Regions from separate parts of the Lelliottia sp. JS-SCA-14 genome, predicted to be linked through region 2. Evidence: predicted binding sites of a transcription regulator. Region 2 holds the regulator's gene; the other holds the start of a gene.
The links. The regulator PurR, encoded in region 2, represses purine synthesis genes. The targets are predictions, from matches to a motif close to CANGCAAACGTTTGCNTG.
Positions count from the first base shown of each region.

Region 1: the regulator PurR is predicted to act here: its motif matches at 2,706-2,723, upstream of aroL (shikimate kinase AroL).

Region 1 covers NZ_CP141606.1:1,082,395-1,087,960, reverse strand. The annotation lists gene rdgC (recombination-associated protein RdgC) at 1-512, shown strand, start outside; gene ppnP (pyrimidine/purine nucleoside phosphorylase) at 561-848, opposite strand; gene U9O48_RS05040 (AroM family protein) at 920-1,597, opposite strand; gene yaiA (protein YaiA) at 1,836-2,027, opposite strand; gene aroL (shikimate kinase AroL) at 2,073-2,597, opposite strand; gene U9O48_RS05025 (YaiI/YqxD family protein) at 2,868-3,326, opposite strand; gene proC (pyrroline-5-carboxylate reductase) at 3,424-4,233, shown strand; gene adrA (diguanylate cyclase AdrA) at 4,250-5,365, opposite strand; gene psiF (phosphate starvation-inducible protein PsiF) at 5,455-5,566, opposite strand, start outside.
Region 2 covers NZ_CP141606.1:2,155,862-2,161,427, reverse strand. The annotation lists gene sodB (superoxide dismutase [Fe]) at 1-199, shown strand, start outside; gene U9O48_RS10135 (MFS transporter) at 239-1,405, opposite strand; gene U9O48_RS10130 (YnhF family membrane protein) at 1,575-1,664, opposite strand; gene purR (HTH-type transcriptional repressor PurR) at 1,961-2,986, shown strand; gene punR (DNA-binding transcriptional activator PunR) at 3,005-3,916, opposite strand; gene punC (purine nucleoside transporter PunC) at 4,032-5,216, shown strand; gene cfa (cyclopropane fatty acyl phospholipid synthase) at 5,513-5,566, shown strand, end outside.

The DNA.
Region 1 (5,566 bases), 1.1 Mb from region 2:
ACGGTCTGATCATGGTGGACTGCGCCAGCGCCAAGAAAGCCGAAGATACGCTGGCCCTGCTGCGTAAGAGCCTGGGCTCCCTGCCGGTGGTTCCGCTGGCGATGGAAAATCCGATCGAACTGACGCTGACCGAATGGGTTCGCAGCGGCAGCCCGGCACAAGGGTTCCAGCTGCTGGATGAAGCCGAGCTGAAAGCGATGCTCGAAGATGGCGGCGTGATCCGCGCGAAGAAACAGGATCTGGTCTGCGACGAGATCGCGGTCCATATCGAAGCGGGCAAACTGGTGACCAAGCTGGCCCTCGACTGGCAGCAGCGCATTCAGTTCGTGATGTGCGACGACGGTTCGATAAAACGTCTGAAGTTCTGCGATGAGTTGCGCGATCAGAACGAAGATATCGATCGCGAAGATTTTGCCCAGCGTTTTGACGCGGACTTTATCCTGATGACGGGTGAACTGGCGGCGTTGATTCAGAATCTGGTGGAAGGTTTAGGCGGCGAAGCGCAGCGCTAAATCGTGAAGAAAAAGGCCGGGTAGCGTTAACGCTCACCCGGCCTTTTTTTATTTCAGATAACGACACAGATAAGAAGTCGGCTCGGCAACCTGCAGGTTAAATTCGCTGTGGCCAGGGACGTTGAAAACTTCTCCCGCGGCGTACACCTTCCACTCGGTTTCGCCAGGCAACAGCACGTTCAGCGCGCCGCTGACGACCGTCATCTCTTCAGCCTCTGCGGTCCCAAAGGTGTATTCCCCTTCAGCCATCACGCCGACACTGGCACGGCCAGTACTGCTGCTGGTAAAACCAATGGATTTCACTTTACCGGAAAAGTATTCGTTACTTTGAAGCATGAACTGGCCCTTATGTCTTTGGATAAAAATCCACTATAGGGGCCAGCCTCCGTGCCTGTCACGCAAAATCATCAGGCCAGTAATTCGGACGCCAGGCGCGTGACCAGTACGTTTGAGAGCAGCACCGGCACATCGAGCGCTTTTTGCAGGAGATCGCGGTGATGCTGGTGAAAACCGAGGCAATCCAGCATCAAGACGTCCGCGCCCTGCTCCAGCAGTTCACGCCCCGCTGAAATCAGTTTGGCTTCGCTGTCCCAGATCGGATTCGCCAGCGCAAACAGCGGCGTGCGTTGCAGAACTTTCCATTTGGCGATCTGATTAGCGAGAAGTTCTTCAATCGGCACAATCACCCCGACCTGATGCCCGTCCACAATAGACGCCACCAGCGGAGGAATGATTCGCATCGGTTCAAGGAGGATAGAATTTCGTGCCATAAGACCGGAAATCGGAGCGGTGCTCATCAACAGGATCACGTCATATCCCTGGTTATCGAGCACTTCAATGACACCCTGTAATGCACGTTCGATTTTGTGATGTGAAACGTGCGCTAGTTTACCGTCGCTTAACAATGTCGGCAGCGTCACCTCATCGGCGACGGGTGCGTAGTCTTCCATGACCTCTTCCCGACTCATCTTGCCCAGCAGGCTCAGATGGGTGATTTGTTGTTCAGAGACATGCTCCGTCAGGAGCGGTAAAACTTCGCTGACAGGGACCACTCCGATGGTGAGGATCGCCAATGTTGCCTTCATCTTTTTCGCCTTTCTTCACTACCACTGCGATAATACAGGCACAAGCTCAATACGCTGCGCGGTTCTTGTTTCAGCTTAAACAGGACAAAAGCGTAGCAGCATATCTCCACACCGAAATGTAAAGATCGAACGCCCGTTCTGAATCCCACTGTAATAACTAAATATTAACCCTCACTTAACATTATCGTTGAGTTAAAAGTGTGATTCAGACACGGTTATGGTGGATTTCAGATTTGTATCAGGACTTATCGGGATCTTCGTAGCGGCGTTTGGCATCCAGGGCTTCCTGCTCGCTTTCGTGTTCGCTGATCAGGGAGTCGGGTTTGGGATGATCCGCACGCAATTGATACCAGGTCACGGTTTGGGTACCGGTGCCTTTTTCAACAGTGACAATGCGTGCTTCGCGTGGGTATGGCGGTCTGGTTGGCATAGTTCATCCTTTTTACGAGGGCTAAACTATGAGTATAGACGCCAGTTAGCTGGCGCAAGCCAGACGCAGGGCGGTAACAATCTGATTTACGACCTGTTCCGGCGAGAGCGAAGCGTCGATCACGTGGTGCGCCGCTTCGCGGTACAGGGCGTCGCGCTCGGCGAGAATTTCGCTCACCTCTTCGCTGATGGGCTTTCCGGTGAGCGTCGGGCGCTGCCCCTCTTCCGGGAAGGCTTCCAGGCGCTCTACCAGCGTAGAAACTGGCGCGCACAGGTAAATCACAATCCCTTTCTCGCGCATAAACTGGCGATTACGTTCTGCGAGGATGATCCCACCGCCGGTGGCGACAATGGTCGAAGGCGCGGTGACAGCTTCCAGGGTTTCAGACTCACGCGTGCGGAAACTCTCCCAGCCTTCTTTTTCGACGATCTCTGCGATGGTCTGACGAGCGTGCGTTTGCAGCCAGTGATCGGTATCGACAAACTGGCTGTCACTCACGCGCGCCAGTTCGAGGCCTACGGTTGTTTTTCCGCAGCCACGGGGGCCAACTAAAAAGATGGGTTGGGTCATAGCCTGGTGTTCCCCTTGATACCGCGAGGTTGCGGCGTGTGATGTCAAAAAACGAGCAATAATACCATTAAACTAGTACGCAAGGTAACTGTAAAAATTGGATTACAACAAGAATATGTTTGCATGACAGAGAGCGTGATGAGTGAGTTTAGCGCGCAGTCTCTGTAAAGAAATCATTGCATAAGCGGGTGCGTCAACTTTACTGCAAAGCATCAGGCGATGACAACCCTGCGGTTGCCACACTATACCATAAATCAGCAATGCTTATCATTACGCGTTGCGGCGCTTCACTTCCAGCAGCCACTTATCCAGCTCAGCGGCGAACTGCTGGCGGTCACGTTGTGAGAGCGAATCCGGCCCACCGGTCTGCACCCCGCTCGCGCGCAGGGTATCCATAAAATCGCGCATCGTCAGTTTTTGGCGGATCGTGGAGGGCGAGTAACGTTCACCGCGCGGATTCAGCGCCGCTGCGCCTTTCTCCAGCACTTCTGCTGCAAGGGGAATATCGGCGGTGATCACCAAATCTTCAGGGCTGCACAGGCGCACAATTTCGTTATCCGCCACGTCGAATCCGGCCGGGACGCGCATTGAACGAATAAATTTCGACGGCGGAATGCGCAAATTCTGGTTTGCGACCAGCGTCAACGGCATCTGCACGCGCTCGGCCGCGCGGAATAAAATCTCTTTAATGACATTCGGACACGCATCCGCATCCACCCAAATCGCCATAGTTTCTCCCCTGGATGACATTGGTGGCTATTGTCGCCTGCTTTTCGTTGTTAAGCTATAAATCAGAACTCACAACGCATCATAACGGAGAGACGTGATGGACAAAAAAATCGGTTTTATCGGCTGCGGCAATATGGGAAAAGCCATTCTCGGCGGTCTGATCGCCAGCGGCCAGGTGTTGCCAGGGCAGATTTGGGTCTACACCCCGTCACCGGATAAAGTCGCCGCGCTGCGTGATGAATACGGAATTAACGCTGCCGAAAGCGCACAGGAAGTTGCCCAGATTGCGGATATCGTCTTTGGCGCCGTTAAACCTAACATCATGATCAAGGTTCTGAGCGACATCACTTCCAGCCTGAACAAAGAGACCCTGGTGGTCTCCATCGCCGCGGGTGTGACCCTCGATCAGCTCGCACGCGCTCTCGGCCACGATCGCAAAATTGTCCGCGCCATGCCAAACACTCCGTCGCTGGTCAATGCAGGGATGACTTCCGTCACGCCGAACGCGCTGGTGACGCCAGAAGACGTGGCCGACGTGCTGAACATTTTCCGCTGCTTTGGCGAAGCCGAAGTGATTGCCGAAGCGATGATCCATCCGGTGGTGGGCGTCAGCGGCTCTGCGCCCGCTTATGTGTTCATGTTTATCGAAGCGATGGCCGATGCCGCCGTGCTCGGCGGAATGCCGCGCGCGCAGGCCTATAAATTTGCCGCCCAAGCGGTGATGGGCTCCGCGAAAATGGTGCTGGAAACGGGCAAACATCCGGGCGAACTGAAAGATATGGTCTGTTCACCGGGCGGCACCACCATCGAAGCCGTGCGCGTTCTGGAAGAGCGTGGATTCCGCTCGGCGGTGATTGAAGCGATGAACAAGTGCATGGAAAAATCAGAGCAACTCAGTAAGTCCTGATGAAGCGCGCCGGGCGTCAGGCCGCCACTTCGGTGCGGTTGCGTCCGGCATTTTTCGCTTTGTACAACGCCACATCCGCCGCTTTTAACCACTCCCGATAGTGACAAAACTCTTCCGTCAGAGGGGCCACCCCGACGCTGATCCGCAGTCGCACCTGCGGCGCGCAGGGCAGCGTTAAGACCGCCAGCCGCTCATGCACACGAGACATCGCCGCGATGGCACTTTCCGCTGGCGTGCCGCTCATGATCACCGCAAATTCATCTCCGCCAAAGCGCCCAATCATATCCCCGGCGCGCAGGGTTAACTGCAGCTGTCGCGTGACGGCGATAATCGCCTCGTCGCCCACGTCGTGGCCCCAGGTGTCGTTGATACTCTTGAAATGATCGATATCGATAATCAGGATCGCCGCTTCGCGATGAGCGCGCCGACAGGTGTCGTACTCATTGCGTAACAGGATCTCCCAGTGGCGGCGGTTGAATACTCCGGTCATGCCATCGCGGGTGCTCATCAACTCCAGGCGGCGCTTGTGCTCTGCCAGCCGAATCGCCGTCTGGTAGCTCACCCAGGCAAAAAACAGCGGGTAGAACACCATCACCGGCAACGCCAGCCAGAGTTCCAGCGGGGTAAGCGTAAAGCCAGGAGATACGCCGGTAAGCTGTAGCGTCACCAGGGCTGCAATTGTCGTCATGATTGCACCAGCAGTGAACAACCGGATCCCGCCCGCCCCCATGGTATTCATGCCGATCAGAATGATGAGAGCCGCGGTGGGCAGCACATTCACCCCTGTCAGCCCAATCCAGACGCCTGCGACTATGGCATCAGCCTTTAGATTGTTCATCTCACTGACGCGCGGATCGGCGGCGCGATAGGCCAGCTGCCAGGCCAGATGCGGCCAGACGAACGCCCATCCGACCAGCAGTAACCACCAGCCTCCAGGCGGAGCTTGCGCCACCAGGGCCCCGGCGATCGGGAAAAACATGGCCGCCAGCCCGAAGATACGCGGCAGTCGAACGCGCCGCGCAAACCGGATACCGGAACGGTGATGGTCATCCTGAGAAAGGCCCTGCTGCCACTCTTCTCGCGTGACGTCTTTATTGTAAAAGTTTTCGTCATTCATAATTTTTGGGAACATTCTGAAACATTTCCCAAATTATAGAGAGGGGTGTTGCGGGGAAAGTATGAAATTTCGGGTGAGTCGGCGTGGCCGCTCACCCGTTAGGACTACGCCGCTTTCTTCAGGCAGGCGCTCATAAACTTGCTGCGGTCTTCGCCTTTGAGGGACTGTTGCGTGGCGAGGCCGTTACATTCACGCATCTTTTGCTGCTGAGGCGTC
Region 2 (5,566 bases):
AGAGGCAGATGGCAAACTGGCTATCGTTTCCACCTCTAACGCAGGCACCCCACTGACCACCAGCGCGAAACCGCTGATGACCGTCGATGTGTGGGAACACGCTTACTATATCGATTACCGTAACGCTCGCCCGAACTACCTTGAGCACTTCTGGGCGCTGGTTAACTGGGAATTTGTGGCGAAGAACTTCGCCGCGTAAGAGACACGCAGAAGGGTTTTGCCCTTCTGCGTTTTTGGTTTATTCCGTCACGCTTGCCGGTTCCGGCTCTTTGCGACCGGATGTGAGAACCAGCAGCAGACCAAGAGCCGCAATAATCGCCCCCATCACCGGGACAAAGCTGTATCCCAGCCCGCCCGAAATCACCGCCCCACCCGCTGCCGCGCCGAGCGCATTACCGAGATTAAACGCGCCGATATTCACGGACGACGACAGACCCGGCGCTTCGTGTGCCACACGCATCACGCGCATCTGCAACGGCGGAACCACCGCAAAGGTCGCCGCGCCCCACACCACCATCGCAATGGCCGCACCGAATTCGTTACGCGCCAGCCAGGGAATGGCGAGCATAATTACAATCAGCAGGGTTAAGAAGCCTTTCAGCGTACCGGTGACCGAGCGATCCGCCAGCTTGCCGCCGAGATAGTTCCCGAGTGAGAAGCCCACGCCGATCAGGACCAGCATCGCCGTCACAAACAGCGGCGTGGCGTGGGTGATGTCATGCAGCACGGGAGAGATATAGGTGTAGAGCGTGAACATCGCACCTGCGCCGAGCACCGTCGTTAACAGGGCAGACAGCACCTGCGGGCGCACCAGCACTGACAGCTCTTTACGCACGTCCGGGCGCTCACCCGCCTCGCCTTTCGGCAGGGAGAAGAACAGCGCGAGCATCGCCACCACGCCCAGCCCGGCGGTGGCCAGGAACGACATCCGCCAGCCGATGACTTCACCGAGCCAGGTCGCCGCCGGAACGCCGCCAATGTTGGCGATGGTCAGGCCCATAAACATCGTCGCCACCGCGCTCGCCTGCTTATGTTTTGGCACCACGCTCGCGGCTACTACCGACCCTAAGCCAAAGAACGCGCCGTGGTTCAGGCTGGTCAGAATGCGCGACAGCAGCAGCGTCGTGTAATCCGGCGCAATCGCCGACAGCACGTTGCCAAGGGTAAAAATCGCCATCAGGAAGATCAGCGCATTGCGGCGGGCACGATGGGAGAGCAGCAGCGTCATGAGCGGCGCACCGATCATCACCCCAATCGCATAGGCGCTGATGAGCATCCCCGCCGCCGGAATGGAGACATCCACACCTTTAGCAATGACGGGCAGCAGCCCCATCGGGGAAAACTCGGTGGTGCCGATGCCAAAAGCGCCAATCGCCAGGGCCAGCAGGGGAAAATTGATTTTCATTGTTAACTCCGGATGCCGTGTCGTCGTCATCGCGCGACACAGGACTAAGATGGCAAAAGCATGACATCAATCACAAAAAATGAGAAGTTAACAAATTAGCAAAAGATTTTTGCAGGATGGGTAACAATCAGGGAGAGGAGACGAGGGAGAGAACTCTCCCCCGCTTAAATCAGTGCAGGGCTGCGGTCAGACCTGCTGCAACAATCAAAGCCAGCACAATAACGGTCGTGGTCAGCGAAAACTTCAGATCGGTACTCATCAATTTTTCTCCTTTTAATCACCTTACGAAAAGTGAGCTTGCTCATTTTTACACAGTTTCCCCCAAAAATCTTCCTGGATTTAGACTGATAACCGTTTTTGCTCTTCCCCTTTTCATCAAGATAAGACAAAATTCCACGCTAAATTTATAAGCGTACCGGCCACTGACCCCCTCCTGACGTTCTGAGTCGTTTTCCCGGCGTATCGCAATTCACATTGCGAGATAAGGGTGAGAGAAGGCAAACGTTTACCTTTAAGTATTTCAGGAGTTTAAGATATGGTCTGGAGTGACATGTAATGGCAACAATTAAAGATGTGGCGAAACGCGCAAACGTTTCCACTACAACCGTATCACATGTAATTAACAAAACGCGTTTTGTTGCGGAAGAGACGCGCAACGCCGTATGGGCTGCCATCAAAGAGCTGCACTACTCTCCGAGTGCCGTGGCGCGCAGCCTGAAAGTGAATCACACCAAATCGATCGGCCTGCTGGCGACCAGCAGCGAAGCCGCCTATTTCGCGGAGATCATCGAAGCCGTTGAGAAAAACTGCTTCCAGAAGGGCTACACCCTGATTCTCGGCAACGCCTGGAACAGCCAGGAAAAGCAGCGCGCTTACCTGTCAATGATGGCGCAAAAGCGCGTCGATGGCCTGCTGGTGATGTGTTCTGAATACCCGGAATCCGTGCTCTCGATGCTGGAAGAGTATCGTCACATCCCGATGGTGGTGATGGACTGGGGCGATACCCGCGCCGATTTCACCGACTCCGTGAACGACAACGCCTTTGAAGGCGGCTACATGGCGGGCCGTTACCTGATTGAACGCGGTCACCGCGAAATCGGCGTGATCCCGGGTCCGCTGGAGCGCAACACCGGCGCAGGCCGTCTGGCTGGCTTCATGAAAGCGATGGAAGAAGCGCTGATCACGGTGCCGGAAAACTGGATCGTGCAGGGCGACTTCGAGCCTGAGTCCGGCTATCGCGCCATGCAGCAGATTGTCTCCCAGTCACATCGTCCGACCGCGGTCTTTATCGGCGGTGATATTATGGCGATGGGCGCCCTTTGCGCAGCCGACGAACTCGGTTTGCGCGTCCCGCAGGACATTTCTGTGATCGGGTACGATAACGTGCGCAACGCCCGCTACTTCACCCCGGCGCTGACGACCATTCACCAGCCGAAAGACTCGCTGGGTGAAACGGCCTTCAACATGCTGATGGACCGCATCGTCAGCAAACGTGAAGAGTCGCAGTCGATTGAAGTCCACCCGCGCCTGATTGAACGCCGCTCCGTCGCCGACGGTCCGTTCCGCGATTACCGCCGTTAATCATCTCTGAGGGGCCGGTTATTCCGGCTCCTTCAGCCACTCTCTGTTCAGCGTTTCGCTATCCCCCAGATACTCCAGCAGCCACGCCAGCGCCGGTGACATATCGTTTTGCTGCCAGGTCAGGCAACAGGCCGCATCCGGGAACGGGTTTTCCAGCGTTAATGCCACCCACTCACCGCGATCGATGCGCGGGCGCGCAAAATGCACCGGCACCATGCCGACGCACAGCCCTGCGGAAAGACAGGTCGCCGAGGTTTCCCAGTCTGGGGCCACCACCCGCCGCTGGTTATCCAGCAGCCAGGTGATGCGTTTTGGCAGCGAGCGGGACGTGTCTTCCAGCACCAGCGACGGCCAGTTGCGCAACGTGTCATCGCTCAGCGGACCTTCAATGGCGGCGAGGGGATGATCGCGCGCCACGACGCAGGTCCAGCTCAGGGCTCCCATATCGCGAAAGGCATAGCGTCCGCCCACCGGGATCGCCTGCGTGGCACCGATCGCCATCTCCACCCTGCCGTCAGAGAGCGCATCCCACACGCCGTTGAACACCTCCTGGGAGACGCGCAGCTCCACGTCCGAGAAGTGGCGATAAAAATCGACCACCATCTGGCGGGTGCGCTCCGGTTTGACGATGTTATCGACTGCAATGGCAAGATGGCCGCGCCAGCCGTTGGCAATCTGCTGACACTGCTCGCGGGTGATCATCATTTTTTTGATAACAGATCGCCCTTCTTTCAAAAACCAGACGCCCGCAGGCGTCAGGACGACGTCGCGGTGGCGGCGCTCAAACAGCGGAACCGCCAGCCACTCTTCAAGCTGACGCACGGTATAGCTCACCGCAGACGGAACGCGGTGCAGTTCCTGGGCCGCGCCGCTAAAGCTGCCGTTACGCGCAACCGCATCAACCACTTCTAAGGAATATTCAGACCACATTTTTTGCCTGCAAAATTTTTGAATGCAACCACCAAATATTAGCGTTTCACAAGGCAGTTTGCACTCCCTACACTCTGCGCCAGTGAATACCTGCCCTCTTTAGGAAATAAAAACAATGCAACCCAACAAAGGATTCCTGGTCTGGCTCGGCGGCTTAAGCGTGCTGGGCTTCCTGGCCACCGACATGTACCTGCCCGCGTTTGCCGCGATGCAGGCGGATTTACAGACCCCTGCCGCCGCCATCAGCGCCAGCCTGAGCCTGTTCCTCGCCGGTTTTGCCTTCGCGCAGCTGCTGTGGGGACCACTCTCCGACCGCTACGGTCGTAAACCGATTTTACTCTTAGGTCTGGCGATTTTTGCCGTCGGCTGTCTGGGCATGCTCTGGGTGCGCGATGCGACCTGGCTTTTAGTGTTGCGTTTCATTCAGGCATTCGGCGTGTGTGCCGCGGCGGTGACCTGGCAGGCGCTGGTCACGGACTACTACCCCGCGTCACGCGTGAACCGTATTTTTGCCACCATCATGCCGCTGGTCGGTCTTTCTCCGGCCCTGGCCCCGCTGCTCGGCAGCTGGATCCTGGTGCATTTTGACTGGCAGGCGATCTTCGCCACCCTGTTTATCATCACTCTGGTGCTGATGTTACCGGCCTTCGCGCTGAAACCGGCGTCATCCAAACCTGCTGAAACGACGGATAATCGCGTCACCTTCCTCTCCCTGCTGCGCTCCCGCGCCTATCGCGGCAACGTGCTGGTCTACGCCGCCTGCTCCGCCAGCTTCTTTGCGTGGCTGACCGGTTCGCCGTTTATTCTGCACGATATGGGCTACAGCCCGGCGGTCATCGGCCTGAGCTATGTCCCGCAGACCATCGCCTTCCTGGTCGGCGGTTACGGCTGCCGCGCAGCGCTGCAAAAATGGCAGGGACAGCAGATGCTGCCGTGGCTGCTGGTGCTCTTCGCGGTGAGTGTGATTGGGACCTGGGCCGTTGGCTTTATTCCAGACGTCGGGCTGACGGAGATTCTGATCCCGTTCTGTGTGATGGCCGTGGCGAACGGTGCGATCTACCCTATCGTGGTGGCGCAGGCGCTGCGTCCGTTCCCGCATGCGACGGGGCGTGCAGCGGCGCTGCAAAACACCCTGCAGCTGGGTCTGTGCTTCCTGGCAAGCCTGATTGTTTCGGCGCTCATCGCCACCCCGCTGATGACCACCACCAGCGTGATGCTGGCGACCGTGGTTCTCGCCGCGCTGGGCTATCGCATGCAGGCCTCAGCGAAAGATCGAGTGAACGAAACGGCACAGGCATAATCGCGCCAGCAATTATGTGACATTTTAGTGATTAGGCTGCTAATAACTTTCGGTTGAATCACCGTTTTTTGCAGCCTATACTAAATTTGCTTCACACAAATACGATAAATATTATGTGTTAACGGGAGCCGGAGTGCTCCCGTTTTACCATGGAAGGCCTTTCGGTAAGGGTTATCTCCCTTCCTCTGTTCTACGTCGGATATTAGCCTCGCGGAAAAACCGTGGGATTTCTCACAAACCATAAAAAACGGCTACGCTGTTTGAAGGTTCTGATCACAGCAGGTGATGGAGAAGCTATGAGTTCATCGTGTATAGAAGAAGTCAATGTCCGGGACAATGACTGGTTTCGG